One region of the Paenibacillus sp. FSL R7-0302 genome, then DNA from elsewhere that is predicted to be linked to it. Evidence: predicted binding sites of a transcription regulator. Region 1 holds the regulator's gene; each other region holds the start of a gene.
What was found. Region 1 encodes Rex, which represses fermentation and respiration genes when NADH is low (regulators of the CRP and FNR family bind a similar motif). Its sites were predicted from a motif close to TTGTGAAATATTTCACAA; they were not measured.
Positions count from the first base shown of each region.

Region 1 (7,933 bases):
CCGGGCCAAGCATGAAGCCGGGATCTCCGATGTGGTGGTCACCAATCACTCCAAGCTGTTCGCAGATGTCAAAGCCGGGCATCAGCTTCTTCCGGCGTACGACCATCTTGTTATTGATGAAGCCCATCATCTGGAGGATATTGCCGGCAAGCATCTTGGCATGCAGATGAAATATTTCACATTCGCCCATACCCTCACCCGTCTCTATAAGGATAGCCGGAGCGGGCAGCTGCCTGCCCTCCGCCAGAGTCTGCAGTCTTCGGGCAGTGAGCAGGCTTCCGAATGGAGCGGCGTGATCGACCGGATCTATCCAGATCTGCTGACGGTGAAGGAGTCCTGGGATGCGCTTAGTGACCGGCTCTTCAGCCTGCTGCCCGAGCGCAGCGATGCCGGGGCCGGTGAAGCAGGCCAACTGGTGGCACGCCTGCAGCCGGGCAAGAAGCCGAAGGATTGGGAGGAGCTGGCTGCCCTTGAGAATACACTGAACCTCAGTCTGAGCGATATCATCCGCAAGGGCGACAAAATGCTCAGTGAGATGCGTGACACGGACAGCCAATCCTCCTCAGACAGCCTTGTGACCGATATCGGCGGGTTATTCAAGGATCTGGCATCCATTAGAGAGCAGATCCGCTTCTTCATGAGCCTGAACGATGAGAATATTGTGTATTGGCTGGAGGGAAGCGGTAATTATAAGGGGAAGTCGCTGCAAATGTATGCTGTTCCCGTAGATGTCAGCACCCAGCTCAGGGAGCTGTTCTTCGATAAGAAGAAGAGCATTATCCTGACCTCGGCCACCTTATCTGTGGATAAATCCTTCCAGTTCATGATCGATAACCTGGGTCTTGGCGAGGCTGCCGAGCAGCGGCGTCTGATGACTGCACTGCTTCCATCGCCATTCAAGTATCGTGAGCAGGCGCTCCTGGTCATTCCCCGGGACTTCCCGAGCGTCAAGGGAAGTATAGGGGATGCCCGCTTTGTGGACACCCTCGTGCACTCCCTTGCCGAGACAGCTGTAACAACACGGGGGCGGATGCTGGTGCTGTTCACCTCCTACAAGATGCTGCGCCAGGTGTATGAACCGCTGAAGGAGGCACTTGCCTCACAGGATATCGCGGTGCTGGGACAAGGCGTGGAAGGCGGCAGCCGGAGCAAGCTGATCCGCCGCTTCCAGGATAGCCCGGCTTCGGTCTTGCTGGGTACCAGCAGCTTCTGGGAAGGGGTGGATATCCCGGGAGAAGCATTGACCTGCCTGGCGATTGTCAGACTGCCGTTCCAGCCGCCGAATCACCCGCTGGCAGAAGCGAAGTCGGAGCTGCTTCAGGCACAGAAGAAGAATCCGTTCATGAAGCTGTCCGTGCCGCAGGCCGTCATCCGCTTCAAGCAGGGCTTCGGGCGGCTGGTCCGCACGGCGCAGGACCGGGGCATCGTAATTGTGTACGATACCAGAGTCATCGAATCGCATTACGGAAAGTACTTCCTGTACTCGCTCCCCGGTCCCAAGATGGAGCATATGCTCACCGAGCAGATGGTCCCGAGAATTGCCGAATGGCTGGATGACGGCGGGGTTTCCTAATTCATCTGCTATTGCTATTATTAATAAGTCATGATTAACCTGAAGATCCGTTCCCGCCTGCCCTGCCACTCCGGCAGGCGGCGGGGCACGGTTGCTATAATCGGCATTACATGAAGCGAATTTGTGATGTTACATCAACTTGAAGGAGGAGAATACATGAAATCGGATAAAATATCGGAGGCCGTCGTGCGCAGGCTCCCAGTGTACCTGCGTTTCCTGAACGATCTCCAAAAACGTGAAATCTCCACAGTCTCTTCTCAGGAGCTGGGCCAGAAGCTTGATCTGAATCCCGCCCAGATCCGCAAGGATTTGGCTTATTTCGGTGATTTTGGCAGAAAAGGCATCGGCTATGATGTATCTTATCTGATTGAGAAGATCCGCCATATCCTGAAGCTTGACCAGCAAATTAATGTTGCACTGGTTGGAGCCGGTAATCTCGGTCATGCCTTGTCAAACTACAACGCTTACTTAAAGGATACAATGAAGATTACTGCCATCTTCGATGCCTACCCGCCGAAGGTGGGCCAGCAAATCAACTCGCTGGTTGTGCAGCCGATGGAGGAGCTAAGCAGTACAATCCGCTCGCAGGGCATCCGGATCGGGATTATTACCGTGCCCGACAGCGAAGCCCAGAACGTAGCTGATATTCTTGTCGATTCCGGTATCGAGGCGATTCTGAACTTCGCACCGGTTATTCTCAAGACGCCTGCCAATATCCGGATTCATGCCGCAGATTTCACCACAGATCTGCAGAGCTTGGCTTATTATTTGCATGATGGAAAGGATGAGGCTGAAGATGAGCAGTAAGATCACGATAATCAAGAATGGGCACTTCCTGGTTCCGGGCAGTGACAAGCCGGTTCTGAGCGGGTACATGACCCTGGAGAATGAATTGATTACTTACATAGGTGAAGCTGAGCCGGCAGTGGAGGATGGCGCACAGGTCGTAGACGGCAGCCGTCTGCTGTTCATGCCTGGTCTGGTCAATACCCATGGTCATACTGCAATGTCACTGCTGCGCGGATATGGCGACGATATGGTGCTTCAGTCTTGGCTGCAGGAGAAGATGTGGCCGATGGAAGAGAAATTCACTGGTGATGATGTATATTGGGGAACCTCGTTGTCCGTGCTGGAGATGCTGAAGGGCGGCACAACCACCTTCCTCGATATGTATGATCATATGGACCGGGTAGCGGAAGTGACCGAGCAGTCCGGTATTCGTGCGGTGTTGATGCGCGGCGTAATTGGGCTGTGCCCGGAAGAGGTACAGCAATCCAAGCTCGCTGAGGCGATTGCTTTTGCCCGTAACTGGCACGGCAAGGCTGACGGCAGAATTACGACCATGCTCTCACCGCACGCCCCGTACACCTGTCCTCCAGAGTTTTTCATGAAGTTTGTGCAGGCTGCCCATGATCTGGACTTGCCAATGCACACCCATATGTCCGAGACGCGCCATGAAGTGGAGCAGAACGTGGCCGACTATGGCCTGCGTCCGGTCGCACATCTGGAGAAGCTCGGGATGTTCACCCGTCCTTCGCTCATTGCCCACGGGGTTCATCTGAACGATGAAGAGATCGGGATTCTGGCCCGCCATAACGTTGGCGTGTCGCATAACCCCGGCAGTAACCTGAAGCTGGCCAGCGGGGTTGCGCGTGTTCCTGAACTGCTGAGAGCCGGGATTAAGGTCTCCCTGGGTACAGACGGCGCGGCAAGCAACAACAATCTGGATATGTTCGAAGAGATGAGGCTGGCGGCTCTGATTCACAAGGGCGTAAGCGGTGATCCCACAGCGGTACCGGCTCCTGAGGCGCTTCTGATGGCTACGGAGTATGGGGCGCAGTCTATTTTCCTAAGCGGGGTAGGCCGGCTTGCCGCAGGAATGAAGGCCGACTTCATCGCACTTGATATTGACCAGCCGCATCTGCTGCCGCATACCGATCTGCTCTCCCATGCCGTATATTCGGCAAGTGCCAAGGATGTGGAGCATGTATGGGTGAACGGCCGACAGGTTGTGAAGCATGGACAATGCCTGACACTTGATGAAGAAGCCATCCGCCGCAAAGCACAGGAGACGTTCGAGAGCCTGCTTAAACGGTAATTCAGGGGAACGGGAAAGGAAGCAGCGTGGTGAAGAAGAAGAGGAGAAGATGGATCTGGCTGGGGATTACCGTGGTGCTGCTCCTTCTGTTCGGACTAAGCCAGTTCTATGCCTACATTATGAAGGACCAGTGGAACGAGCGGAGTGAGGCCAAGGAGCTGGCCCGGGCGCGTGCCGGACTAACAGAGGTTACCAAGGCCCAGAAATCTGTCTGGAATGAGAATGAGATCTACTGGGTGCTGACCGGCAAGAATGAAGCAGGGACCGATCTGATGGTGTGGGTCCGTTTCACCTTGGAGGGCAAGCCTGCCGGAGGCGACAACGACCTGTATGCTGAGGAACTGAGCAATGGCACCTCAGAAGAGAAAATGCGCGGAATCATAGCCGCTCAGCTGCCGGACATTACGATTGAACGGCTGCTGCCCGGTGTATACAACGGGGAATATGCCTGGCAGCTATTTTACAAAAAAGACGGGCGATTCTATTACAGCTTCTACCGCTTCAAGGATGGCAGCGCCATCGGTGAGGGGTACAGTCTGCCGAACCGTTAAGCTAAGCGCTCAGCGGAAGAATACATGCGGGGGAACAGTTTATCTGTTCTTCCGTTTTTTTAACAGATAAATTTATATGTTTTGAGGTCCCCGCAAAGTACCTGAGTCATCACCTACGCTAAAGCCCCACTTTGTGGGGTTATTTTATTATTTTGACGGTGAGGGATGAAGGAAATCGGTACCCCTTCACTTCTGAGATATATCAATTGATATATTAAAAGTAATCCCTAATCTGCTATCAATAACTTGCATGTTGAATGTAACAAGGAGGTTGATGAAATTGGAAATATTGGCATATTTGTATCAGGCGGTGGATCTGTTCAAGGAGGAGCTGGGGGAGAATCTGTCGGGAATTTACGTGCATGGCTCACTGGCGATGGGCTGTTTTCACCCCGATACCAGCGATATCGATCTGCTGATCGTCGTACATGACAAGCTGCCCGCAGAGGTCAGTCATAGACTTGCCAGGCGTATTGTAGCTTATCATGACAGTCTGCCGAATAAGCGCGGAATTGAACTATCTATCGTCCTTAAGACATACCTGCGCAATTTTGTGTATCCTACGCCTTTTGAATTTCACTTTTCGGAAGCACATGTAGAGCGGTACAGAGCTGATGAGAATTATCTGTGCGGCGGCTTTGAGGATGCTGATCTGGCGGCGCATTTTACAGTAGTCTACCATCGCGGGTTTATCTTGTACGGGGAGCCGATCCGCGAGGCCTTTGCGCCGCTAGACAACAGGTACTATCTGGATTCCATTATCAGGGATATCGATGATGCACCGCAGAATATTAAGAAATCACCGGTGTATTACACACTGAATCTATGCAGGGTACTCTATTATATGCAGGAAGGTCATGTTTCTTCCAAGAAGGAAGGCGGGGAGTGGGGGCTGCAGCAGTTGCCTGAAGTCTATCACGGTTTGCTTAGACAGTGTCTGAAGGAATATAGCGGTGCGGGGGACGCCGAAGGCTATGAACCGGGCGAATTAACCGATTTTGCGGAATATATGATGGCTGAAATCAAGCGGACTCCGAACTGAAGATGGGCCGGGCAAAAATGATAAGTGCATGAAACATCCAGAAATTAGTATCAAAAATTTTAAATATATTCACAACTTTATGTAAAATCGTATATACACCTGTGATATACTACTACTTGTATCAGGACATGCTTAAGAGCATGTCAGTCTCGGAAGGGCGCTAGACACGCTGGATGGTCTTTATTATAGAGTTATGCTCGGTCATTTTTGAGAGGAGGACGTTTCTTGAAACTGCGTCTCATGCCTGTACTGCTAACGTCTCTGCTGTCTGCTGCATTATTGTTTGGCGGCTGGTATTCTTACCGTACATTCGCGGTGCAGGAGCCGCTGCAGAAGCTGGTATCATCCTACGAGGGAGTGAAGGATTCCCATATTACTATTAAACGCAATGAGGTCACTTTGAAACTGGATTTGCAGCCGGGCACGAAATTACGTGAACTGGTGCAGTATGTATCAAGAGAAGGCAGCACTGCTATTGACGGACGGACCCTGAAGCTGGATGTGGAGCAGAAGCCGAGCGAGCTGCTGGATGAGTACTGGGATAAAGCGATGTTCTCTGTAGCAGAAGCGATGGAGAGCCGGAAGTATACATTGATACCAGCGAAGCTGGACGGACTTAAGGAGCAGGACAGCAAGTACAGCGGGGTTACAGCCGCCACAGAGATTGACGATAATAATGTATATGTAAGCCTGAGCAACGGCACAGAGAGCAAATTCATTATTCTGCCGCGTGCAGCAGCCAAGATGGGAGTGTGGAACAATGCCTAAGTACTGGAAAGAGGTTGTAGCCGGATTCGTTCCGGTCATGCTGATTTTTATGGCTTTTGTGGGGATTAATATCTTCCCTGTAATCATAGCGCTGGGTATGGTTGCCGCGCTCCTGTTCATTGCCCATGCCCGTGGCGGTCTGACGGTTAATGCAGGTGCAGATAAGAAGCGCAAGAAGAACGGCCCCTCCAAGCTGACCTTTGAAGAGATCGGCGGACAGGACAATGCCAAGCAGGAGCTGCGTGAAGCGCTGGACTTCCTAATCCGGCACGAAGAAATCAGCAAGTTCGGGATTCGCCCGCTCAAGGGAATTCTGCTTACAGGTCCTCCGGGAACAGGAAAGACGCTGATGGCTAAGGCTGCGGCGCATTATACGGGCTCCGTGTTTGTAGCTGCCTCGGGCAGTGAATTCGTTGAGATGTATGTCGGTGTGGGTGCGGGACGCGTACGCGATTTGTTCAAGGATGCCCGCACACGCGCACTCAAGGAGAATAAGCAAAGTGCCATTATTTTCATTGATGAAATCGACGTCATCGGCGGGAAGCGCGAAGGCGGACAACAGCGTGAGTATGATCAGACCCTCAATCAGCTGCTGACGGAGATGGACGGGATTTATAACAATGATACCCCGCGCATCCTGCTGGTAGCCGCAACGAACCGCAAGGAGATGCTGGATTCTGCGCTGCTGCGCCCGGGGCGTTTTGACCGCCATATTCAGGTGGATATGCCTGATAAGAAGGGCCGCAAGTCGATTCTCGACCTGCATGCCAAGAACAAGCCGCTGCATGACACCGTGGATCTGGATAAAATCGCCGAAGAAGCTTACGGCTTCTCGGGTGCGCAGCTGGAGAGCGTGATGAACGAAGCCGCGATCTACATGATGCGCGAGAATCTGACCCTGGTAGAGCAGCGTCATCTGTCGATGGCGATCGACAAGGTGATGATGGGTGAGAAGACCGACCGTGAGACCAACCATGAAGAGAAGAAGCGGGTAGCGATTCATGAGCTTGGACATGCTATTATGGCTGAGCTGCTGCGCCCCGGAAGCGTTAGCCAGGTAACACTTACCCCGCGCGGTCAGGCTCTAGGGTATGTCCGGCATAATCCGCAGACCGAGCAGTATCTCTATACGAAGGATTACCTGGAGAACCAGATTATGATTGCCCTTGGCGGAGCGGCTGCCGAAGAGATGTATTACGGCGGACGCAGTACCGGTTCCCGTGGAGACTTCGATCAGGCGCTGAATATCGTTGAGACGATGATGAAGTCAGGGCTCACCTCGCTGGGCATTGCGAATCTGCAAATGGTTACCACTGAAGAATTAATGAAGGAAAACAGTAAGATACTGGATGAGCTTATGATCCGCACGAATGACCTGCTGGAGCAGCAGAGAAATATATTTGATTACTCTCTTGACATTTTAATGAAGGAAGAAGTTCTCTCCGGAGAGCAATTTCGTTGTCAATTTCGTGACAGTGTCCTTTTACCGGCATAATTCTTTATGCCGGTTATTTTTTTTTACTTTTCAGACATGCTAAGATATCATTATATGTCGGGCTACTTATTTTTTTCGACAGACAAGGTACAATACAGAAGTATAGATACCTGAAAGGATGGAGACTTTTACATGAATTTTAAGAAGATCGGTGTCATCGGCGGAGGCACAATGGGACAAGGGATTGCCGAAATGCTGGCAGCCAAGGGCCTGGATGTCATGCTGGTGGAGAAAACTGCAGAACGGCTGAACTACTCCTACGAAATGATCGAGACCAGTCTCGACAAGCAGCTGGAGAAATGGGCGATTACCCAGGCGGAGAAGAAGCTGATCCTGGGCCGTATCCAGAAGGTTACACACTTCGCTGAACTGAGCTCCTGCGATATGGTCATTGAGACCATCGTTG
Region 1 is NZ_JBBOWB010000001.1:1,941,562-1,949,494, forward strand. It holds gene dinG (ATP-dependent DNA helicase DinG) at 1-1,573, shown strand, start outside; gene MKY96_RS08315 (redox-sensing transcriptional repressor Rex) at 1,730-2,380, shown strand; gene MKY96_RS08320 (amidohydrolase) at 2,370-3,671, shown strand; gene MKY96_RS08325 (cell wall elongation regulator TseB-like domain-containing protein) at 3,701-4,222, shown strand; gene MKY96_RS08330 (aminoglycoside adenylyltransferase domain-containing protein) at 4,503-5,264, shown strand; gene MKY96_RS08335 (hypothetical protein) at 5,490-6,032, shown strand; gene MKY96_RS08340 (AAA family ATPase) at 6,025-7,527, shown strand; gene MKY96_RS08345 (3-hydroxyacyl-CoA dehydrogenase family protein) at 7,660-7,933, shown strand, end outside.

Region 2 (7,933 bases), 1.6 Mb from region 1:
AGGTGTACGGAACCGTCAGTCTGCTGGTGAACCGGCAGGCTGATGTGGCTGATGTAGTCAATGAAATCTACATCGAGCTATTCCGCTGCTTGCCGCAGTATGACGGCAAACGGCCTTTCGGAGCCTGGCTGAACGGTATGATCGTCAGGCAATGCAGCAACTGGAACCGCAAAAGCTGGCGCAGGCTGCGGCTCATGAACCGCAGCCGGGAGCATGCATCTGAGAGTCTGTATCCGGGGGCGGACGCGCAGCTTCTGGTCCAGGAACAGCAGGGAGAGCTGATGCAGCTGGTCAGCGGACTGCCGCCTAAGCTCCGCAGCGTAATTGTCCTGCGTTACTATGGGGAGTGCAGCTATGATGAGATTGCCTCAGCCTTGGGCATACCGCTGGGGACAGCTAAGTCCAGGCATCATAAAGCGCTGCGTAAGCTGCGGCAGCATTCGGCATTTACAGCGGACGATGAGATGAAGGAGGAATGGACATGTCTGTCGAGAGTCAACTGAAGCAGGAGTTCAACAGGTATAAACAACATACAACGATGCCGGAGCCGCTGGAGCAGCGGTTAGCGGCGGGCTTTGAGCAATTTCATCAGCCGCAGCAAAGGGGAAATAACGGTCGGCCGGTACGTGTACGCGGGACAGCCCGGATCGCCCTGGTACTCTGCGGACTGATGCTCTTCGGAGGTGTGGTCTATGGCGCGGAGCGGTTGTGGAAGGTTACTTATGGTGCAACCGGACTGGAAGTGAACATTCAACAGGACGCTAATGAGTCTGCAGCCTTTGCCAGCCAGACCCGGCGGGTGATTGCAGACATTCAGTCTCAGCTGGCCGTAAATGAATCGGCTATGCTGTTAATTGCCAGGACAAACGGAATGAAAGAGCTCCGTATGATTAACCGTCCGCAGATATTCAAGGATATCGAGAGCTGGAGGAAGGCTATAGAGCCTGTCGCTGGTAAGCTGAGCGTGCCGGGCAGATTGCCGGAAGGATATCATTTTGCCGAAGGAAGATCCGACAGTACGGTGGGCATTACCGATGACTCCTGGGTTAAAAAATACACCAATGTTCTAACCAAACGGCTGAAGCCCGGTGAGCATTATGCCTGGATTAAGAGCTTCAATGTACCCAACCAGCTGGCTGGGACGGTAAGTCCTGAGCTGGTATATCAAGGTCCTAAGGGCGAGAATGATTTCATCTCCGTTACCTATTCCCCGCTTACACCGTGGGCACAGCTAACATCTGATGTTTGGACGGATACAAAGGTTGAGCATCTGAAGGTAAATTCTGAGGAAGCCCTGTATGTGGAGGATCACCAGGCCTATGAGAATAACAGCAATGGCTATTATGCTTATATCCGCTGGATTGAGCTGCGGGAGAACGAGGAGAGAAATATAATGCATGAGGTAGGGACCGGATCGCCTGAAGTCACCAGAGAGATGCTGCTAAAAGTGGCGGAAGGCCTGCGTTAACCTAGAGCGGCGGTAAGACCGTGCAGACACATATAAACCTCTATCGTTGATCAGTACATCAACAATAGAGGTTTATATTGTTACCACTATACCCATGTTAGTCTCAGACTCCTTATCCTATCCTTTGTACTCAGCCGGGTAGAAATGGTCCGAGGTGGCAGTATATTTGCCTATCCTGCACATTCAAACTGCTCTCAACTGATCCGCTTACCACGATAGGATGGGATTGTGAAGCCTGTGAGCTTTAAGAAGCTCATACCGTTTCGTGCAGGGACTCACTTCAGGCGGGAATGCCAGGATCAAAGATATAGTCTCAGTCACAAGGAGGAGCGCTGCTTAAGATTAGCTGCCAGAGATTCTGCCCTGGCTTATGTTCTTCCTGCAGTGTCTGTTTCCTTGAGCTGATACCTGAATTATACCGTCCGTGCGGGGAATAGTAAAAAGCCAAAATTTTTTAATTTGTACTCCCAACTTGGAAAAAGGTATTGTAAGCGCTATTATTCTGCGTTTTCCTTAGAATCTGCCGAATTCAAATCCCACTGCCTTTGCTGTATAATGAAAAGGATGGTTTCAATGCTGCGCAGACTCCGGCAGCTTTGCCTGGAGGGAAAGGATACGGAAATGAGCTTGTATGGGGTGAAGCTTGAGGAACTCGGCAGCGGGCTGCTGAAGTCCTTTTTGGAGGATAATTATATATGTGCAGGTTATCCCGGTACGGGTGATCTGGAGAAGCATAGCAGAGAAGAGATCAGCAGCAAGTTAGCTGCCGCCGGCTATCGCGGGAGGGAACTGGAGGGGGCAACACATACCTTAGACATCTTCGTCAATGCGATGCAGGATGGGGATTACGTGCTGATCGCCGATGAAGAGTGGGTATATCTCGGGGATCTTGGCGATTACTTCTATGATACCCGGCACAGCGGCCCAGAGGATAGTACAGCCCACCGGCGCGGTGTCACCTGGCTGAAGAGTCTGCCCCTCGCAGCGGTTAATCCGGCTGTAACAGAGCTGCTTGCTTCTGAGAGCAGAATAACTGCCTATTCAGGAGTGCTGCCCGCAGCCCGAATGGATCTGTGGCTTGGGAATCAGGCAGGGGATGGCGGGAGTAACGCCGGGGCCTGTTCCGTTCAGGTGGATGAAGCTACAGTAGCGCACGCGCTGGATGTTCTGAAGGCGGCCCTGCACAGCACGGATGTGGAGCGGCAGGAGCGTGCGGCTGTGGCGATTTTGCAGTTTGCCCGGTGAGTGTGGGATGAAGAATACGGCAGGATGATATAAATAAGGGTCTTCCGGTTTATTAGCCGGAGGACCCTTTTTTAAATATTGAAATTTATATGCTTCCCGCTTAAACAGTGGAGAGAACGGACTGATTGTGGAAAAGCGGCAGCGGTCGCCTTGGTCTCCGGATTTTCACCGTATAGGGAATGAAAAAAATCTGGAGAGCACAGCGATTGGAACAACGGTCCGTTCGCGGAGCGTCCACCCAAGTGAACACGTACATCCTTACTCCATATTAGATAAATTCAACAAATTCATTAACCGGCTTGCGGTAGCCGCGCGGTCTGATCTTGTGCTGGTTATCCTTGCCGATCGTAATCAGCATTACCGGAACCATATGGTCGCCGAAACCGAGAGTAGCCTTCACAGCCTCCGGATCGAAGCCGATCATCGGGCAGGTATCCCAGCCCTTATCCTTGGCAATCAGCATGAACTGCATCGCCGACAGAGAAGCGTTGCGGATGGCTTCATCCCGCTGGAATGCATCGTTCCCGGTATAAGCATCGTTGATGGATTGAATGGTTTGCTCGTATGCATCCTCGCTCATCGCTCCCAGCAGCTTAAGCCCGCTATAGATTTCTGGAGCCTGCAGGTAGGCATTCTTGTCACCCAGCACGACAATAACAGCAGAAGCAGTGTGGATCTTGTATTGGCCATACGCGTCCTTGCGGATGGCTTCCTTCACGCTGTCATCGCTGATCACCTTGTAATGGGTGTGCTGAAGATTATAAGCCGAGGGAGCCAGACGGGCGAGGGAGAACATCTCTTCGAGCTCACTCTGCGGGATGGTAACACCTTCCACGAAATTATTAGCCGATCTGCGGGCCTGCACCAATTCGGAAAAAGTACTCATAAGTCTTTACCTCCATCTAATATGTATGCTGCTTAGTAATAATCAATTGCTGATATTAATTAATAAACTTACATTTAGTTACTTGCTTAAGATATCACGACCATCTGTATACGTCAATGATTAAAAACATAATAATTTGTAAATTTAACCTGATTAAACGGCTGACTTCAACAAAACCGATGAGGAAGTGATAATAATCACAAAAATAGGTTGCAAAGGCAAAAAGATTGTGACAATAATAACAAATAGAGTGTTATAATAGTCACATAGTTTCACCTGGATGTCATTAAGTAAGAATACGATTTGTAAAAGGAGACTTCGATATGTCACAAACCGTTACCCAAAATCTTCCTGAACAAGAAATACCAGAAGCAGCTCTTCCCAAAGAGGATGTGCTGAAAGAGCTCTTGAAGCCGGAGGTTCAACAATCTCTGATGGTACTGGTCGAGCAGCTGCCGCAGATCACACAAATGGTTAGTGTATTGTCCAAATCACTAGATTTTGTGCAGTCGGTTGCCACGGATGAAGTACTTAAGAATGATACAGTCGGTGCGATTAAGGAAATGGCGGGTCCTGTGGTGGGCACTGCCAAGAATCTGGCGGCTACAGTCATTGAAGCGAAAGACCGCGCGGAAGCAAGCAGCGAAACAGTCAGCCTGTTCGGCATGATGAAGATGATTAAGGACCCGCAGGTACAGAAGGCTCTCCGGTTCATGAATGCCTATCTGCAGGTCAGCGGTGAACGTCAATCGGGCAAATAAGCCCGTAATACTTAATGATGGAGGAATGATCATGTCAAAACATATAGTGATTCTAGGTGCAGGCTACGGCGGCCTGCTTAGTGCCTTAACCGTTCGTAAATATATGAGCAAAGCGGAAGCCAAAATAACAGTAGTCAATCAGTATCCGACACATCAGATTATTACGGAATTGCACCGGCTTGCAGCGGGCAGTGCGTCTGAACAGGCGGTTGCCATGCCGCTGGCGAAGCTGTTCGCCGGTAAAGATATTGATCTGAAAATCGCCAAGGTCAATTCGTTCTCCCCGGAGAACAAGCAGGTTATTCTCTCGGACGGCGTCATGCTGACCTATGATGCTCTCGTTGTCGGTCTGGGCAGCACCACCGCATACTTTGGTATTCCGGGACTTGAAGAATACAGCATGGTGCTGAAATCAGCAGCAGATGCGCTGCGGATTCGCCGTCATATTGAAGACCGGATTCGTGACTATTCCAAAACCCGCAACGCAGCAGATGCTACGATTCTGATCGGCGGCGGCGGGCTGACTGGCGTAGAGCTCGTAGGCGAAATTGCCGATATTCTGCCTAAGCTGACGAAGCAATATGGAGTGAATCCTGCTGAGATCAAGCTTCTGCTCGTGGAAGCGGGTCCGAAGATTCTCCCCGTCCTGCCGGATCATCTGATTGAGCGCGCTACGGCTAGCCTGGAGAAGCGCGGGGTGCAGTTCCTGACGGGTCTTCCGGTTACGAAGGTATCCGACAATATGATTGATCTGAAGGATGGGCAGCAGATTGTGGCGAACACCTTCGTCTGGACCGGCGGGGTACAGGGCAATCCGCTGGTTGGCGAATCCGGTCTTGAAGTCAACCGTGGCCGGGCCACGGTGAATGAGTTCCTGCAGTCCACTTCACACCCTAATGTATTTATAGCCGGAGACAGCGCTGTTGTCTTTGCACCGGATGGCCGTCCTTATCCGCCAACGGCACAGATCGCCTGGCAGATGGGTGAGCTGATTGGCTACAATCTGTTCGCATATCTTAATGATAAACCGCAGGAGGCCTTCAGCCCGGTCAATTCCGGCACACTCGCCAGCCTCGGACGCAAAGACGGGGTAGCCATTGTCGGCGGTAACTCCACTCCGCTGAAGGGTCTGCCGGCCACGCTGATGAAGGAAGCCAGCAACATCCGTTACCTGACTCATATCCATGGCTTGTTCAGTCTGGCCTATTAATCATTTATCCTAAGATCCCCCTGAGGCTGCCATGTGGCAACCTAAGGGGGATTTCTATTAAATAGAAGGAATAATTTTCAATGAAAACGTGTCCGCAGGAAAGCTGATTTGCTATAATGATCATGTTTACATACTACAGATGTTTTCATAGGAGGATTTCAGGCATGCCATTTCAAAAGAACGATATCATCCTGTTCCAGGGGGATAGTATCACGGATTGTGGACGCAATTACGCCGATGCTTCATCGCTTGGTGTAGGTTACGCGCTGATGGCGGGCGCCCGTCTTGGCCTTCAGTATGCGGAGAAGAATCTTACGTTCCTGAACCGCGGAATCAGCGGCAACCGGGCGGTCGATCTGCAGGAGCGCTGGGAGAGGGATTGTCTTGCGCTGAAGCCAACCTGGGTGTCTATCTATATAGGCATAAATGATACCTGGCGGTGGTATGATTCCGGGCAGGAGACTACTGCGGCTGAATTCGAGTTGTCCTACCGTGATCTGATTGAACGGACCAGGGAGCATCTGGATGCCAAGCTGGTGCTGGTGGAGCCGTTCGTATTGCCGGTGCCGGAAGACCGCAAGGGCTGGCGTCAGGATCTGGACCCCAAAATCCACGTGGTCCGTGAGCTGGCCCGTGAATACGGCGCTGTACTGGTGCCGCTGGACGGCTTGTTCGCAGCAGCATCCGTTAAGGCTGAACCTGCCTTCTGGGCGGGGGATGGCGTGCACCCTTCGCCTGCCGGACATGCCTTAATCGCCGAAGCCTGGATGAAGGCTGTAGGTGCAATAAGCTAAGAGGTACGTTCATTTCACTCTGCGTAGCAAGGCTGTTATACTTGTAGGATACATACTCAAGGTGAAGCTTTGATAACGAGAGGAATGTGAGCAGGGATGACGAGCGAGACGCTCCAGGATATGCAAGGACTGAAAGCGGCGGGTGCAGTGGTAGGCCACACCATCGCCGAGATGAAGAAAAGTGTAGTTCCCGGAATGACGACTGCGGAGCTGGATGAAGTGGGGGCGAAGATTCTGAGCCGTTTTGGCGCCAAATCTGCTCCAAAGGTAACCTACAACTTCCCCGGAACGACCTGTATCAGTGTCAATGAAGAGGTAGCCCATGGAATTCCGGGACAACGTGTAATTCAGGCCGGAGATCTGATCAATATCGATGTCTCCGCCGAGCTGAACGGTTATTTTGGCGATGCCGGGGTATCGTTTCAACTGCCGCCTTATAATGAGAAGCTGGTCCACCTCTGCCGGAGTACGGAAGAGACCATGATGAGTGTGATTAATCATCTCCGGGCGGGCATGAAGGTGAACGAGATCGGCCGGGTTATGGAGTCGGAAGCACGGAAGCGCGGCTATAAAGTCGTGCGTAACCTGTGCAGCCACGGCATCGGCAAAGCGTTGCATGAGAAGCCGTTTGAGATTCTGCCCTTCTATAATCCGCGTGTAACGACGGTGCTGAAAGAAGGACAGGTCATTACCATCGAGCCGTTTCTGTCCACAGGCGCTGATTTTGTAGAGCAGCAGCCGGATGGCTGGACACTCAGCGTGGCCGACAACAGCCGCGTGGCCCAGTTTGAGCATACGATTGTGGTCACCAAGGGCAAGCCGATTATTTTGACTAGTGCGTGAAGTTAGATAAGACGCAGCGGCCGGAAGTCCAAATGTTCACCGCAGCGACGACCCAGCTTAGAGTTTGAACCTTAAGTGCATCTTATATATAGGAATATTTAACAGTTGTAATGTATGCATTACGCAAGAAACCCTCATACTAAAGATGATGTTATGATATGGAATGCAAGAATCTGTTTCCAGAATCGGAGGGTTAATTAAAGTGGATAATGTACCGCAAGTCAGTCATGCCTTTATGACATTTATGAAGGAAGCGCCGGAGCAGCAAAAGGCCCTTGGCGAAATTGTGAAAAAGCTGGATGCCGCAAGCAGCCTGGATGCCAAAACCGAGGAGATTGCCTATATCTCCGTACTCGCGGCGGTACGGCTGGAGAGCGGGCTGCCCTTTCATGTCAAGCATGCCAAAGCGCTCGGCGCAACCCGTGATGAGATCATCAGCGCAGTGCTGCTGCCCCTTCCGGCAGTGGGCAATGTGGTGATTTAGGCCTTGCCGGTGGCATTGCAGGCGTATGACAGTGAGTAGTGTTCTGTTGACTGCAAACTCCCCACGGGATTGACAATTGCTCTAAATGTAACTATTATAGTTGCATCTGGCGGAAGCATTCCGGCTAGTGTGAAGGAGTGATTGTTATGAACATTAGCACGCGGTTTGCGGTTGCTATTCATATTCTAACCTTAATTGACAGCAACAAAGACGGCAAAAGCACCTCCGAGTGGATTGCCGGC
Region 2 is NZ_JBBOWB010000001.1:3,499,399-3,507,331, reverse strand. It holds gene MKY96_RS15410 (sigma-70 family RNA polymerase sigma factor) at 1-503, shown strand, start outside; gene MKY96_RS15405 (hypothetical protein) at 482-1,468, shown strand; gene MKY96_RS15400 (hypothetical protein) at 2,024-2,713, shown strand; gene MKY96_RS15395 (nitroreductase family protein) at 2,982-3,599, opposite strand; gene MKY96_RS15390 (DUF1641 domain-containing protein) at 3,923-4,360, shown strand; gene MKY96_RS15385 (NAD(P)/FAD-dependent oxidoreductase) at 4,392-5,570, shown strand; gene MKY96_RS15380 (SGNH/GDSL hydrolase family protein) at 5,735-6,364, shown strand; gene map (type I methionyl aminopeptidase) at 6,461-7,207, shown strand; gene MKY96_RS15370 (carboxymuconolactone decarboxylase family protein) at 7,443-7,691, shown strand; gene MKY96_RS15365 (Rrf2 family transcriptional regulator) at 7,838-7,933, shown strand, end outside.
Region 2: the regulator Rex is predicted to act here: its motif matches at 3,827-3,844, upstream of MKY96_RS15390 (DUF1641 domain-containing protein).

Region 3 (7,933 bases), on a different contig from region 1:
TGTACGAAGCGGCTAAGGCCGATCTTACGGTCCAGGATGTGCAGCAGCATGTGGACTTCGGCAAGAATCTGACGCTGTATACAGCCGTGAACGGTGAGTATTATGTTCCTGAGGCGGATGTTCCGCTGGTTAAAGTCGTGATGCCTGCGGGTATGTATACCATTGAACAAATGCAGAGCAATCTGTTCTTCGATGCGGGCAGCACCAGGTACATTCCGGAGAAGGATGGCTCCAAGATTTATACGGATAGCAAGCGCAGCCTGCAGGTAGACCAGGAACAGAACTGGATGAGCTATAGCGACCCGGCTGCACTGCCGGATGGCGACAGTACGCCGGCAAAGGATGCGCTGGAGGCGGTGGATTTCGTGAACCGGCACGGCGGCTGGAACGGAACCTACAGGCTGGCTGCTACGGAAGAGGGCCGACAGGACCGCAAGGTTTCTTTTCAGCAATATTATGGCGCTTATCCGTCGGGCTCCTATCCGATTATGAGTAACCCGCAGCTTCAGTACGGCGTAATCCATCTGGAGCTACAACAGGGAACGGTCTCTTCCTATGAGCGCTCCCTGATGTATACGAATGAGGACAAGTCTGAGAAGACCATTGTCGAGCTGCCCGGCGGCGAACTGCTGAAGCAGCGGCTGGCGCAGATCGGCAGCTCCTTGCGGATTGTTGAGCTTACGCCTGCTTATATGCCTGCGCTGGCCGGGGAGAAGCTGCAGCTTCATCCCGTCTGGCGGGTTACGCTTAGTGATGGCAGTGAGCTTACATTGAATTAGGGCGGAGTTAAGCCAAGCGGACAGAATACCGATTCGAGGAGGGACGTTATGGACTGGGGAAGGGCCAAGAGTGTATTGATATATGCCTTTCTGGTGCTGAATCTGCTGCTGTGCTATCAGCTATGGATCGATGTGCGCGATCAGGTCAGTGCGGGACTTGACTTCACTTCCCTGTCCGCAGAGACTCAGGCGGTGATGGAGGAGAAGAATATCCGGCTGCTATGTCCGATTCCGGCTGCTACTCCGCAGCTGCCTGATATCACGTACCGTTATTCGGCCGAAGAGCAGAATGAACTGCCTGTGAAGCTTAAGGAGCCGATCGACAGCAAGCTGATGTACTCCTCGTTCTCGGAGCTGAGCAATCTGCTGAAGAGCCAGATTCCCGACATTGCCAATTACCGGTTCGATTCACAGGAGAGTGAGGTCGGGAGGTTCGTCCTGCATCCGCTGGTGGATAACAAGTGGTCTCTGTTCAGAGTGCGGCTGGAGCTGATTAACAGTGACCAGAAGATTGTGGCCTACCGCTGGCCGAAGATTGAGATCGCAGCAAGCCGGAGCGAGGATTTGCAGAAGGTGCTCCCGGCTTCGCAGGCGCTTAGCAGTCTGATCGAGAAGTATTTTCCTGCGGATGCCGCAGTGAAGGAGATTGAGCTGGGCTATTACGGCGAGCTGTTCAACTCCGAGAGCCAGGTGGCTTCGCCGATGTGGCGGTTCATGCTGGAGGACGGAAGCGCCTATTATATGGATGCGATCAGTGCGGACATTATCAGTCCGAAGACAACAGAGTAGAAGGAGCAGGAGAGATATGGGGATTTCATTTACAGTACTGTCCAGCGGTTCTACCGGGAATGTGACAGTGGTGCGTAACGGCGAGACCACACTTATGATCGACGCGGGTCTGAGCGCGAAGCGGATTGACGAGCTGCTGGCTATGCGCGAACTGACGGGAGCGGAGCTGGACGGAATTCTTGTGACCCACGAGCATTCGGATCATATTAAGGGGCTGGGCGCGATGGCCCGCAAGTATAATCTTCCGATCTATGCGAATTCGAACACCTGGGGAGCCATTGAGAAGGGGATTGGCAAGATTGAGGAGCATAACCGGGTCATTATGGAAACCGGGCAGCACCGGGATTTCGGCAGTATGCGGGTGGAATCCTTCGCCATCTCCCACGATGCTGCAGAGCCGGTGGCTTACAATTTCTATGACGGCAAGGAGAAGCTATGTGTTGCGACAGACCTCGGGTATGTCAGCGACAAGGTGAGAACGGCGATATCGGATGCCGATGTGCTGGTGCTGGAGTCGAATCATGATATCGAAATGCTGCGGATGGGGCGTTATCCCTGGAATACGAAGCGGCGAATTCTCGGCGATCTGGGGCATCTGTCCAATGAGGCGGCAGGCGCAGCGCTCAGCGAGATTCTGAGCGGGCGGACCAAGCGCGCCTATCTGGCACATCTGAGCAGAGACCATAATATGATGGATCTGGCGAAGATGTCCGTGCGCGGGGCTATGGAGGACCGGGGCTGCTTTTACAAAGACAGTGAGTTCAGGCTCTGCGACACCTACTATGACCGGCCTACGCCATGGGATAAGGTGAGCCAGTCATAAGACGGTCAACCTCGGTAATCTTGTGCTCCAGCTCCTGGCGGGAGAATAGCCCTTTATCAATTAACAGCTCAATCATTGCATGCTGGACAAGAATCAGCTGATAATGTTCATCCTTAAGGTCCCCCAGCTTGCCAATGAATTGCACCAGATCTTTACTTGTTGAAAAAGATTCCATAGTCGGGCCCTCCTTGTGAAATGGATAGTAATGAAGCTGTGAATAATTTACATTTATTTAACATAGAAAACATGTGGGCAGCGCGGCTGCCTGTGATACAATCATATAGAGCGTTCTAATCCTATTGTAGTCTTTTAAGTTGCAAAATATTCCGGATACAAGCTGTTAAACTTTTTAGTAGCTTATTAGAATAATAGACATCCCTTGCGCTTAGAACCCACTGGAATGTGGTGAATAAATCAAGTGAAACCTTTTAGTACTTCGTGAAGTCTAAGAGATATAGCGGGTAAGCTCGGGCGTGGTTGCTTGGCGTTCAGTCGTGAATGCGGTGGCAATAGAGGGGAGAGAGTGTAACATGGGATTATTCGATGATGATTTCTATTCAACCAAGGTGTCACGGCGCAAAAGCGGCAAATCTAAATCAACCGGCGATTATGCTGACGGCAAGTGGGCTGTCCGCAAATCGAAGCGGTCGCTGGCAACCTGGCAGATCTCGCTGATTAGCTCTGTCTGCAGTGCTGTAGTGGCTGTGCTGCTGTTCAGTCTGGTAACGGGACAGTTCGCCGCTGAGAGAGCTCAGGCTCCGGTGGTTATTGATAAGGTGGCTGCGAGCAGCGCAGATCCGTATGACCGGATTATTCAGGCTGCTGCACATATCCGCCCTGCGGTAGTGAGCATCATTAATCATAAACAAGACAATAAGGAACTTAATATTCTCGATGAATCTGCGCTAGGCTCGGGAGTTATCTATAAGAAGGATGACAATAAGGCATTTATCATCACGAATAATCATGTCATTGAGGGTGCCGGCAAGCTGGAAGTGGTTACAGTAGACGGCGTGACACACAAGGCGGAGCTGGTAGGGGCCGACAAGGTGAGCGATATTGCTGTACTCTCCATTGACGGCAAGGGAATCGACCGGATTGCTGAGATCGGGGATTCCTCCAAGCTGCGTCTGGGTGAGACTGTCATTGCCATCGGCAACCCGCTGGGGCTTGGAGATACACTGACTTCCGGCATTGTCAGCTACACAGAGCGGACGATACCGGTATCACTGAACCAGGACGGCGTGTACGATTGGGAGCAGGAAGTGATCCAAACGGATGCGGCCATTAACGAGGGCAACAGCGGGGGCGCACTAGTGGATCTGGACGGCAAGGTGATTGGTATCAATACGATGAAGATCTCCGATACGGGGGTAGAGGGACTGGGCTTTGCGATTCCCGCCAATCATGTGGTGGATACAGCCAATGAGCTTACCTCCAAAGGCCGGATAGCCCGGTCATACCTGGGCGTCTATTCAGTGGATCTGAATAATCCGTATGTGCCGCTGGCCGACGACCAGCGCAAGGAGCTTAATCTTCCGTCTGTAGTTACCGATGGGGTTGTAGTTCTGGATGCGGTGGGACCGGCGAAGGATGCGGGTCTGCAGCTTAACGATGTAATTACGAAGTTCAACGATAAGCCGATTACCTCCACCCTGTCGCTGCGCAAATATCTGTACGATCATACCAAGATCGGCGATAAGCTGAAGATTACCTTTTACCGCAATGGTGAAGTGAAGCAGACCACGGTCCAGCTTCTTGAGAAGCCAGAGGAATAAAATTGGAAATGGCCGTATATAATAATGAGGCAGTCACGATTACGGAAACAGTTCAAGCCGTCCTTTTCAGGAAAAAAGAAGAGGGCGGGGCTGTTTCAAGAATAAATAAATGGGGTAATTGGTAGCATTGGGTATAAATATTACAATTTAATATGACTGGTAGCCCTTACATTGGGAAGTAGTCCTTATAAGGGAAAAAACGGAGGAATTAGGATAGAACAGCTTGCCTTTGTTATTAAGGTGTGGTAACATGAAATTATTCTTACATTGATACCTTATTCTCGCATTGAAAAGGGCTGTCAACCAAAGCTACAACCTTTCTCAATGTGTGAATTTTTTCTTTGTCTGAAGATAAAAAGAACATATTAATTTAAATTTGTGGAGGTAACACACATGCAAACAGGTACAGTTAAATGGTTCAACGCAGAAAAAGGATTCGGTTTCATCGAAGTTGAAGGCGGAAGCGACGTATTCGTTCACTTCAGCGCAATCACTGGCGACGGCTTCAAAACTTTGGACGAAGGCCAACGCGTTGAATTCAACGTTGTTCAAGGCAACCGCGGACCACAAGCCGAAAACGTTGTAAAACTGTAATTAATAGAAGGTACCGTCCCCGCTTGTGAAAGTTGGGACGGTCTTTTTTTATCATTACTTGCTTGCAACATAAAGGAAGGGAGGAACGGCAATGAACTACCGGAAAAAGCCTTTGGAGGAAGTACCGGAAGAAAATACCGCAATTTGGGCCTGTACCAATGAGGATTGCAATGGATGGATGAGGGATAATTTCGCATTTGAACATGCGCCTTCCTGCCGTCTCTGTCATTCCCCAATGGTTCGTAGCATGAAGATGCTGCCGCAATTGCTTAATTCAAATGGCGATCTCAAATCGCTTAAGAAAGGTATTTCCATTACCTAGACCAATACCTTTATGAGTCAAGACAACTATATATGCAGGGCACCTTCAAGACGGTGAAACCGTCTTATTTTTTTTGCTTTTAAATGCAAAATTGTGATATTTGTCACAAATTTATTGTTTTTTATGCCTAAACGGGGCGTATAATGTGATAATTATCACACTTTGAGTGATAGAAATTTGACAAAATAGACATAACGAAATGGGGAGAAGGAAGGGGAGAAATATGGATACAGTACTGCTGTCGCGTATACAATTTGCGTCGACGACAATTTTTCATTATTTCTTTGTGCCAGTATCGATCGGACTTGCGCTCATAATTGCCATTATGGAGACCATGTACGTAAGAAAGGGCAATGAAGAGTACAAAAGAATGGCGCAATTCTGGGGGAAGCTATTCCTGATTAACTTCGCAGTAGGTGTAGTAACAGGGATCTTGCAGGAGTTCCAGTTCGGGATGAACTGGTCGGATTATTCGCGCTTCGTCGGTGATGTGTTCGGGGCTCCGCTTGCGATTGAAGCCTTGTTGGCCTTCTTCCTGGAGTCCACGTTCATCGGAATCTGGATCTTCGGCTGGGATAAGGTATCCAAGCGGATTCATCTGTTATCCATCTGGCTGGTTGCCTTCGGAACGATGCTGTCGGCATTCTGGATTCTGCTGGCTAACTCGTTCATGCAGCATCCGGTCGGCTTCCAGATTAGCAATGGCCGGGCTGAGATGAATGACATCTTCGCACTGATTACAAATGGCCAGCTGCTGGTCGAATTTCCGCATACAGTGCTTGCCGCCTACGCTACAGGCGCCTTCCTGGTAACAGGGATCAGTGCTTACAAATTGCTTAAGAAGCAGGACGTTGCTTTTTTCCGGAAATCATTCGAGATTGCAGCCATTGTAGGGGTTATTTCTTCCTTCGGCGTTGCTGTTGCAGGACATGCACAGGCTCAATATCTGGTAGAGACACAGCCAATGAAGATGGCTGCATCCGAAGCGCTGTGGGGTGAGAGCGGCGACCCGGCACCTTGGGCGGTATTTGCCAATATCGATGTGAAGAACCAGACCAACAGCAATGAAGTTCAGGTTCCGTATCTGCTGAGCTTTCTGTCCTACAGTAAATTCTCCGGTGATGTGAAGGGGATGCTGGAGCTGCAGAAGGAGTATGAAGTAGCCTACGGACCAGGAGATTATATTCCGCCGGTCAAAACAACCTTCTGGAGCTTCCGGATCATGGTTGCTGCCGGCACGCTGATGATGCTGTTCGGGGTATATGCTATCTACCTCATGTGGCGTAAAAAGATGGACAGACCCAATACCTGGTTCATGCGCTTCATGTTCTGGGGACTGCTGCTTCCGCCGATTGCCAACACGGCCGGCTGGATTATGACAGAGATCGGGCGTCAGCCATGGACTGTATTCGGACTTATGACTACAGAAGACAGTGTATCACCTAATATTACGAGCGGACAGGTGCTGTTCTCGGTGATTTCTTTTACCGCGATCTATGCCATATTGGGTGCAGTGCTGGTCGGCCTGTTCGTCAAAGTGATCAAAAAAGGTCCTTATGCTATGGATAACGAACACGGTGAATCCCACGATCCGTATAACAAGGAGGGCTAACCCATGTCACTTAATGAATTATGGTTTCTGCTGATTGCGGTGCTGTTCGTCGGGTTCTTCTTCCTGGAAGGCTTCGACTTCGGTGTAGGGATGGAGACGCAGATTCTGGCTAAGAATGATACGGAGCGACGGATACTGATCAATTCGATCGGGCCGTTCTGGGATGCGAATGAAGTATGGCTGATTACGGGTGCCGGTGCAATGTTCGCGGCCTTCCCGCATTGGTATGCTACGCTGTTCAGCGGCTTCTATATTCCGTTTGTATTTGCTCTCCTGGCGTTGATCGCCCGTGGTGTCGCCTTCGAATTCAGAGGCAAGCGCGATTCCAAGGCTTGGCAGAAAACATGGGATGTCTGCATCTTCTTCGGCAGCTTCCTGCCGCCGTTCCTGCTCGCCGTGGTATTCGCCAGCTTCATCAAGGGTTTGCCGATCGACAAGGATATGCAGATGTATGCCGGATTCTTCGATATCGTCAATGCGTATACGGTGGTTGCAGGGATTACGGTTGTCCTGCTGTGTCTGGTACACGGGCTGATGTTCACTACGCTCCGCACGCTTGGAGATCTGCAGGAACGGGCGCGTAAGCTGGCCCAGAAGCTGCTGATTCCACTGGCGGCGCTCTTGGTAGCCTTCGTTGTGATGACATATACTATGACGGATATCTTCGATAAACGCGGAACGCTGCTGTGGATTGTAGTTGTTCTCGCTGTAGCCGCTTATCTGCTGGCCGGATATTTCATGACTAAGAAGAAGGACGGCTATGCCTTCGGGATGACCGGCGCTGTGATGGCGCTGTCTGTTGCATCGATCTTCATCGGACTGTTCCCGCGGGTGATGATCAGCTCGCTGGATCAGGCGTTCAACCTGACGATTACGAATGCGGCCTCCGGCCAATATTCGCTGAAGGTGATGACGATTGTAGCGCTGACCCTGCTGCCGTTCGTGCTGGGCTATCAGATCTGGAGTTATTTCATCTTCCACAAACGGGTTCATGAGAAGGAGCATCTTGAATACTAATGGATAAAAATTTGCTTGGGTACAAAGGAGTTAAGCCTGTCTTTCTGCTGGTTGGCTTCCTGACCCTGGTGCAAAGCTTCTCCATTCTTCTGCTGGCGAAGTCGCTGGCAGAAGCTGTCTCTGCGCTGTTTGCGGGAGAACCGCTGAAGGAACAAGGGGCTAGAGCGCTCTTGTTCCTTCTTGCGTTTCTTGTACGCCATGCCTGCGCTCTGCTGATGA
Region 3 is NZ_JBBOWB010000002.1:749,747-757,679, forward strand. It holds gene MKY96_RS29015 (YycH family regulatory protein) at 1-779, shown strand, start outside; gene yycI (two-component system regulatory protein YycI) at 828-1,568, shown strand; gene MKY96_RS29025 (MBL fold metallo-hydrolase) at 1,585-2,391, shown strand; gene MKY96_RS29030 (hypothetical protein) at 2,360-2,566, opposite strand; gene MKY96_RS29035 (S1C family serine protease) at 2,922-4,169, shown strand; gene MKY96_RS29040 (cold-shock protein) at 4,563-4,763, shown strand; gene MKY96_RS29045 (cold-shock protein) at 4,855-5,085, shown strand; gene MKY96_RS29050 (cytochrome ubiquinol oxidase subunit I) at 5,309-6,697, shown strand; gene cydB (cytochrome d ubiquinol oxidase subunit II) at 6,701-7,714, shown strand; gene cydD (thiol reductant ABC exporter subunit CydD) at 7,714-7,933, shown strand, end outside.
Region 3: the regulator Rex is predicted to act here: its motif matches at 5,177-5,194, upstream of MKY96_RS29050 (cytochrome ubiquinol oxidase subunit I).

Region 4 (7,933 bases), on a different contig from region 1:
CATACATTTTACAGTCGGCCAAGAAGGGGGAGATACTTTTGACAAGAACGTACGTTCGGTATATAATGCTCACATATGAGGGGGATTGAGACCGTGGATGTAATGGAGAAACTAGAGATTCTGACCGCTTCCGCCAAATACGATGTGGCGTGCACTTCAAGCGGTTCCGACCGCAAGGGCCAGGCCGGGGCGCTCGGCAACACCTCTCCGATGGGCATCTGTCACAGCTTCGCGGCGGACGGGCGCTGTATCTCGCTGCTGAAGGTGCTTATGACCAACGGTTGTGTATATGATTGTGCCTATTGCATCAACCGCAAATCTAACCCCATTCGCCGGGCGGCCTTCACCCCCGAAGAGATCGCAGATATCACCATGCAATTCTACCGCCGCAATTATATAGAAGGACTATTTCTTAGCTCAGGCATTATGCGCAATCCGGACTACACCACAGAGCAGTTAATTGCTGCACTTGAGCTGCTGCGCAATGTCTATCACTTCAACGGTTATATTCATGTAAAAGCCATCCCCGGAGCAGACGAAGCCCTGCTGTCCAGACTTGGTCTGCTTGCCGACCGCATGAGCGTCAACATCGAGCTGCCCTCGCAGGAGAGCCTCGGACGGCTCGCACCTGATAAGAGCAAGGTATCCATCCTGAAGCCGATGGGGCTGATTACCAGCCGGATCAAGGAGAACCGCTCCGATATCGTCAAGTATAACCATGCTCCCCGCTTCGCGCCTGCCGGACAGAGCACCCAGATGATCGTGGGAGCAACGCCAGATACCGATTACCAGATTCTGAATCTGACGGAAGGCTTATACCGCAAATACTCACTTAAGCGCGTATTCTTCTCGGCCTACACCCCGGTGGTGGAGGATTCCCTCCTGCCCGCTCTAGACACCAAGCCGCCGCTGCTGCGGGAACACCGGCTCTATCAAGCCGATTGGCTGCTGCGCTTCTACGGCTTCAAGGCGAATGAATTATTGGATGAGGCCGTGCCGAACTTCAACCCGCTGCTGGACCCCAAGTGCAGCTGGGCCGTTAACCACCGGGAGCAGTTCCCCGTTGAGATCAACCGCGCCCCGTACGAAATGCTGCTGCGTGTACCCGGCATCGGCGTAAGAAGTGCACAGCGGATCGTGAAGGCCAGACGGGCCGGATCGCTCGATTTCCACGCGCTGAAGAAGCTGGGAGTGGTCCTCAAGCGTGCCCAGTTCTTCATCACCTGCAAGGACAAACCGCTGGAAGGGCTGAAGGTAAGCGAGCATACGCTGCTCCGCTCCCTCATGTCCGGGCAGCAGCTGGCTCTCCAGCAGCCGCAGGTGGAACAGCTCACGCTGTTCGATGACTTCAACCTCTCCACCTTGCCCGCCGCCGGGGACTGGAACAGCTTCAACAAGGGGGCGAAGGCCTGATGTTCAAGCCGTCCGCACTGGCGTACACCTATGACGGAAGCTTCGAGGGTCTGCTGTGCTGTGTATTTGAGAGCTATGCCTGGAAGGAGATTCCGCTGGCAATTCATGCTGAAGGCGGAGAAATAGGCCTGCTGCTGGAAGCGAAATGGATTGAGACCGACAAGGAGAAGGCCGCGCGGGTACTGAAGTCCCTGCCGCTGCGGATCAGCCGCGAAGCCGAGGAGCTGGTGCGTCTGGGCTTCTGGAGCTGCGCCCCCGATAAGGAAATGCTGCTGCTGAACTTCCTGTATCTCGGCTTCCGGCATGGCCGCAAGGTGATGAATATGCTGGCTGATGATACTGTTAACAGTCTGATGAAGGCCGTTCAGCAGCTCCGGCATGAAGCGCATCTGTATACAGGCTTCGTCCGCTTCTCTGTATACGGCCCGGTCATGGCCGCAGTCATTGAACCGCAGGGCTATGTGCTGCCTGTAATCCGGGAACACTTCTGCGACCGGTTCCAGGGGGAGAGCTTCATGATCTACGACCAGACGCACGGGGCGGCGCTGATTCATGAGCCCGGACGGGAGGCCATCGTTCCCTTAAGCGGGTGGACTCCACTCGAGCCCGATGAGACCGAGGAAGCGTACCGCCGCTTATGGACCGGCTTCTATCACGCCATCGGCATCAAGGAGCGCAAGAGCGACCGGCTGCGTTCCTCTAAGATGCCGAAGCGCTATTGGAAGCACATGGTGGAGATGAATGGGAGTAATGGTGTCCCTGTACTCACCGCGGCGCAGCGGAAGAAGGTATTGCAGCCGGAGACCTCATCGATCCCGGACAACCCGGAGACCATAATCCAGCTCCAATCATCGGACACAAAAAGCGCCCCGCAGCCATCAACATGACTAACCGGGGCGCTCCTTGATTGAAGCCTACTATATTATTAATGAAATAACACTATCGTCCTAACCTTAGTTCAAAGCCTTCCATACCCAGTTCTCAACCTCTGGGAGGTCGATGCCCTCTTCACGGATGTACGCGTGGTGCTTCTGCACCATAGCATCCATCTCGTCAGCGATAGCCTGGTATTTGCTTGCTTCCGGCAGACTCAGCACCGCTTCCTTCGAGAGGTCGAAGCGGTCCATCTGGTTGAGTACACGCATATCGAACGGTGTCGTGATGTCGCCATTCTCGCGGTAGCCGTGCACATGCAGGTTATGGTTGTGGCGGTCGAAGAACAGGTCTTTGATCAGGCCTTCATAGCCGTGGAAGGCGAAGATGACTGGTTTGTCTTTTGTGAAAAATTGATCAAACTCATCGTCAGACAAGCCGCGCGGATCGAGCTTCTGGCTTCTCAGCTTCAGCAGATCTACCACGTTGATATAGCGGATCTTCAGCTCAGGCAGCTTCTCATGCAGGATCGAGATCGCAGCCAAGGCTTCCATAGTTGGTTCTGTACCGGAAGAAGCAATTACGAGATCCGGCTCTCCGCCTTTGTCTGTGCTGGCCCAGTCAATGATTTTGAGTCCTTTAGTTACCAGCTCCTGAGCTTCATCGGCCGAGAACCACTGTGGACGCGGATGCTTGGAGGATACGATCAGGTTGATCTTCTGACGGTCATTCAGGATCGTGTCGAATACAGCCAGCAGGCTGTTCGCATCGGACGGCAGATACTCACGGATGAATTCAGGCTTCTTGTCAGCCAGATGGCCGAGCAGACCCGGATCTTGGTGGGTATAACCGTTATGGTCTTGCTGGAACACGGTCGATGTAGCGATGACGTTCAGGGATGGAATATCTTCTCTCCAGGTCTGGTCTGTCGCCTTGCGCAGCCACTTGAAGTGCTGGGTGATCATCGAATCGACCACACGCAGGAACGCTTCATAGCTGGCGAAGAATCCGTGGCGGCCGGTCAGTACGTACCCTTCCAGAATCCCCTCTGCCTGATGCTCTGATAACTGGGAGTCAATGACACGGCCATACGGAGCGAGGAATTCATCCTGCGGTTCCTGAATGGCGTCCATCCATTGGCGCTTGGTCACTTCGAATACAGGTCCCAGACGGTTGGACATGGTCTCATCCGGTCCAAAGATCCGGAAGTTGCGGTTCTCTTCGTTGAGCGTAACAACCTCTTTCAGGTATTTCCCCAGCACGGCCATATCCTGCGCAATTACCTGACCCGGAACGGAATTATCCAAGGCGTAGTTGCGGAAATTCGGCTTGTGCAGGTCTTTGATCAGCTTGCCGGCATTGGTGACCGGGTTCATCCCCATACGTCTGTCGCCGGTTGGCAGAATTTCCGCCAGATCCGCGTTCAGACGGCCGTTCGCATCGAACAATTCTTCAGGTCTGTAGCTGTTCAGCCATTCCAGCAGCGCCGGAGCATGCTTCATGTTCTTCTGATCCACAGGAATCGGTACCTGGTGTGCACGGAAAGAGCCTTCGTTCGGCACGCCATCCCACGATTTCGGACCGGTCCAGCCTTTAGGGGAGCGGAAGACCAGCATCGGCCATACCGGACGGGCAGTATCGTTATTTTCACGGGCATTCTTCTGAATCGCGGCAATTCTCTCTACGATCGTATCCAGCACCTTCGCCATTTCCGGGTGCATCAGATCAGGGTTCTCACCTTCCACGAAGAAGGCTTCCCAGCCGTTTCCGGCAAAATAGGCGGTTAATTCTTCTCTGCTCATCCGGGACAGGATGGTCGGGTTACTGATCTTGAAGCCGTTCAAGTGCAGAATCGGTAATACCGCACCGTCTGTAATCGGGTTGATGAACCGGTTGGACAGCCAGGAAGCGGCCAGAGGACCGGTCTCTGCTTCGCCGTCACCTACCACTACTGCGGAGATCAGCTCAGGGTTATCCAGAATTGAGCCCACGCTGTGCGACAGGGAGTAACCCAGCTCGCCGCCTTCATGAATCGATCCGGGTGTTTCAGGAGCCGCATGGGAGGCAACACCACCAGGGAAGGAGAACTGCTTGAACAGCTTTTTCAGACCAGGGATGTCTTGGGTGATCTGCGGATAGATTTCGGTGTAGCTTCCGTCCAGATAAGAGTTCGACACCATCACCTGGCCGCCATGGCCCGGGCCTTCAATATAGAACATGTTGAGATCATATTTAGTGATTACACGGTTCAGGTGCGCATAGATAAAGTTCTGCCCAGGGATGGTCCCCCAGTGTCCGATCGGCTTCACTTTGACATCTGCATCCTTCAGCGGTTCTCTTAACAACGGGTTATCCTTCAAATAAAGCTGGCCTACGGAAATGTAGTTCGTTGCACGCCAGTAAGCATCAAGCTTTGCCAGATACGTTTTCGAGGAATAATCCACCTGTTCGATTGTTAATCCCATGTCTTCCACTCCCTAATCTTTTTCTTTGTAAATTGAATGTATCACTTCTACAGTTACATCATACATCGGCATTTCAGAAATTCAATCTTTTTAGAAATTAATACGGTCCAATATTGTGAAATTTTGAACATAGTATGAAATTCTCTGCAAACCACGCACAAAAAGATGTTTATTTTTATAATTATGGATTAATTTGTTATACTAAAAAACACAAAAAGACCGGGATTCCTCCCGGCCTGCTATACCTCAGTTATGCTATTTACACCGTCCATCCGTTAATGCACAGATACAAACGTGTTAAACTTTAGATACTCATAATGGAAGCGCATATGCGAGAATTCGAACGGCGTGCCGTTATCCAGGAAGAAGATCCCCTCCATAATTCCTACGGGTTCATTCTCCTTCAGATGGAGCAACTCCTGATCATTCGGCAGCGAAGGCTCTGCAAAAATAGACAAAAAGGACTTGGTCACCGCCAGATTGCGCGATTCCTCCAGATAATGAAAAATCGACCCCTCGATAATCGTCTGGTCGAGATTTTGCACAATTTTGATCGGAATATATCCCGTCTCAATCATGAACGGCGCACCTTCAAACAGGCGCAGACGCACGATTTTATACACGAAATCATGGGGCAACAGGAACAAATCCCGCTGAAGCTCCTGCGTGGGCCGGATGACCTCGAAGCTCAGCACCTTGATCTCCGGCTTCTTGCCGTGCATCTGGAAGTTATCCGACACCCCCAGATTAGAGCCCTCGTAATTGAAGATCGAATCGTTCTTGATGTATAACGGATTGATGAAGGTGCCGGAGCCGCGTTTCTTGAAAATAATGCCCGAGCTCTCCATCTTCATCAGCGCACGCTTAATGGTACTGCGGCTAACCTGATACGCCTCGCTGAGACTGCGCTCATCCGGCAGCTTCATATCGGCGTACTGCCCGGCAAAGATCTTCGTTTTGAGGTCAGCAATAATCTGCTTGTAGACAAATTGGGTCATGGGGGGCTCCTTCGTCGGGTCTTTGCAGAACAAGTTCATTCAAGATTAAATATATCATAATTTAGATAGGGCAAAAAGGATGAATCCGAGGATTCACCCTTTCTGACGCTTGTTGTCCCAATCCCTATACCATTTGACAATCTCCCGGCTCGGTTTCTCCGCAACCTCTGCTTCCATGACCGTTTCCAGCAATACATACTGTCTTTGCACCAGAAAATGAAAACCCATTCTATCCGATATTTGCATGTACAATAATTGCGCTTGCTCCTCTAACGGATAGCGGGTGCAGACCTGTTCAATATGCTTGAAGGCCTGTTCATATTCTGCATTCCCCATATACCAGCGGACCAGATTCAGCTTCAGCCGAATCCACTGCAGCTGGAATCTCTGCCGTTCAAGCTCCGCCCACACATAATCGTACCCCTCCAGATATTCGCTCTTGAACAGCTTCAGGATTCGTTCGTATTCGGGCAGGGTGTCATTCGAGAGCTCTAACCCCGCTTGGATAAAGCGGTCAAACTCATCAACGTCCAGGCAGATGCCATTCAGCTTGAGCAGATAGCCGTCCGCCGTATTTTGCAGGAGAATCCGTTCTCTGCTGAAGGGCTCCAGCATCTTGCGGATATGATACACAGCTGTATATAACTGCGGATAGGCCCTGTTCGGATCAAAATCAGCCCACAGCAATTCAATCAGGGTGGCTTTACTGACCACTTTGCCGCGATGATGCAGCAGGTAAAAAAAGATTTCCTGCGCCTTCGCCGTTCTCCATTGCAGTGACGGAAGCTCCTGGCTCCCTTCGTAGATCCGGAAGGCATCGAGCATCAGCATTCTCCAGCTTGTCTGCGCTGACGCTGCCCGGGCTACCAGGCCAGGCTTCTGCTGAGCATTCAATCTCCGAACTGTAAGCTTCAGACGGTCCGTATGAATCGGCTTAAGCAAATAATCCAGGGCATTCAGCTCAAAAGCCTTGATCGCATACTTATCATATGCCGTTACGAATACAACCTGCAGATCAGGTCTCTGTTCAAGCAGCCTTTCCGCCAGCTCAATCCCGCTCAGCTCCGGTAAATGAATATCGAGAAACACAATATCGGTCTCGGTCTCCTCTACCTTTTGCTGCCCTTGCAGCGGATCGGTATATTTGCCGATAATCTCGAAACACCCAAGCGCATGCAATTGGCGTTCCAAAGCCTTTAGTGCCAATTCTTCATCGTCAATCAGGATTGCTTTCATTCGGATCTCCTTCGCAACTGGAAATCGGTACGGTTTTATAACCATTATACTTCAAATTTAATGATTTAGGGGCTGGAGGAGAAATGATCTCTCCTCCAACCCCTATCCATTTATTCTGTAACCCGTTGTTCCTTCTGTTCACTGTCGATCCGGTACTGATGGTCGATGATAGCCTCCTGGATATCCAGATAGGCCCAATGATTCTTGGAGACATCCGGGAATTTCACCGCATCTGCTCCATGGAGCGGGCCGCGGTCAAACATCTGATTAACAATGACTACTGCTTCCGCACGGGTCAGATAAGCATTCGGCTTGAAGCTGCCGTCCGGGTAGCCCTTGAGCAGGCCTGCCGACACGTTGGCTTCAATTACAGCCTGGGCCCAATGTCCAGTTGTATCGCTGAAGCTCGATTTTCCGTCTGCCGGTACGGCAAGCTTCAGGTAGTTGGCAGCAGCAGCGGCCATCTCTGCTCTCGTAATCGGTGCATTGCCCCGGAATTTCCCGGCCGGATCACCCTTCATCACGCCCTGTGCATTCACGAAGGCAATAGCTGCTGCCGCATAATGGCGGACAGCCACATCCGGGAAGGGAGGAGTGCCTACAGCCGCACTAGCATCATAGCCCAGGTTCCGGGCAATCATAAGTGCCATTTGCGAGCGCGTTACCCGATCGTCCGGCTTGAATTGACCATCCGGGAAGCCAACGATATAGGATACATGCGTAGCAGGCGACTGATTATTGAAGTTGATAATCGTAAAGGTACTGAATTTGCTTACCGAGAATTCCAGTCCAAGCAGTCCCTCTTTATAGGTAACCGCTTTGCCTTTGACAACCTCTTTCGTGCCGTCAGTATGTTCAATGAAAATACCGAGCTGTGCGAGGAAGGCATTACGCGCCGCTTCGTTCGCAGGCAGCTTCACATCTTTGAGCGGCAGAATCAGAGTTACC
Region 4 is NZ_JBBOWB010000002.1:468,468-476,400, forward strand. It holds gene MKY96_RS27680 (putative DNA modification/repair radical SAM protein) at 103-1,413, shown strand; gene MKY96_RS27685 (TIGR03915 family putative DNA repair protein) at 1,413-2,300, shown strand; gene MKY96_RS27690 (phosphoketolase family protein) at 2,367-4,751, opposite strand; gene MKY96_RS27695 (GntR family transcriptional regulator) at 5,027-5,749, opposite strand; gene MKY96_RS27700 (response regulator) at 5,843-6,985, opposite strand; gene MKY96_RS27705 (S-layer homology domain-containing protein) at 7,096-7,933, opposite strand, start outside.
Region 4: the regulator Rex is predicted to act here: its motif matches at 4,865-4,882, upstream of MKY96_RS27690 (phosphoketolase family protein).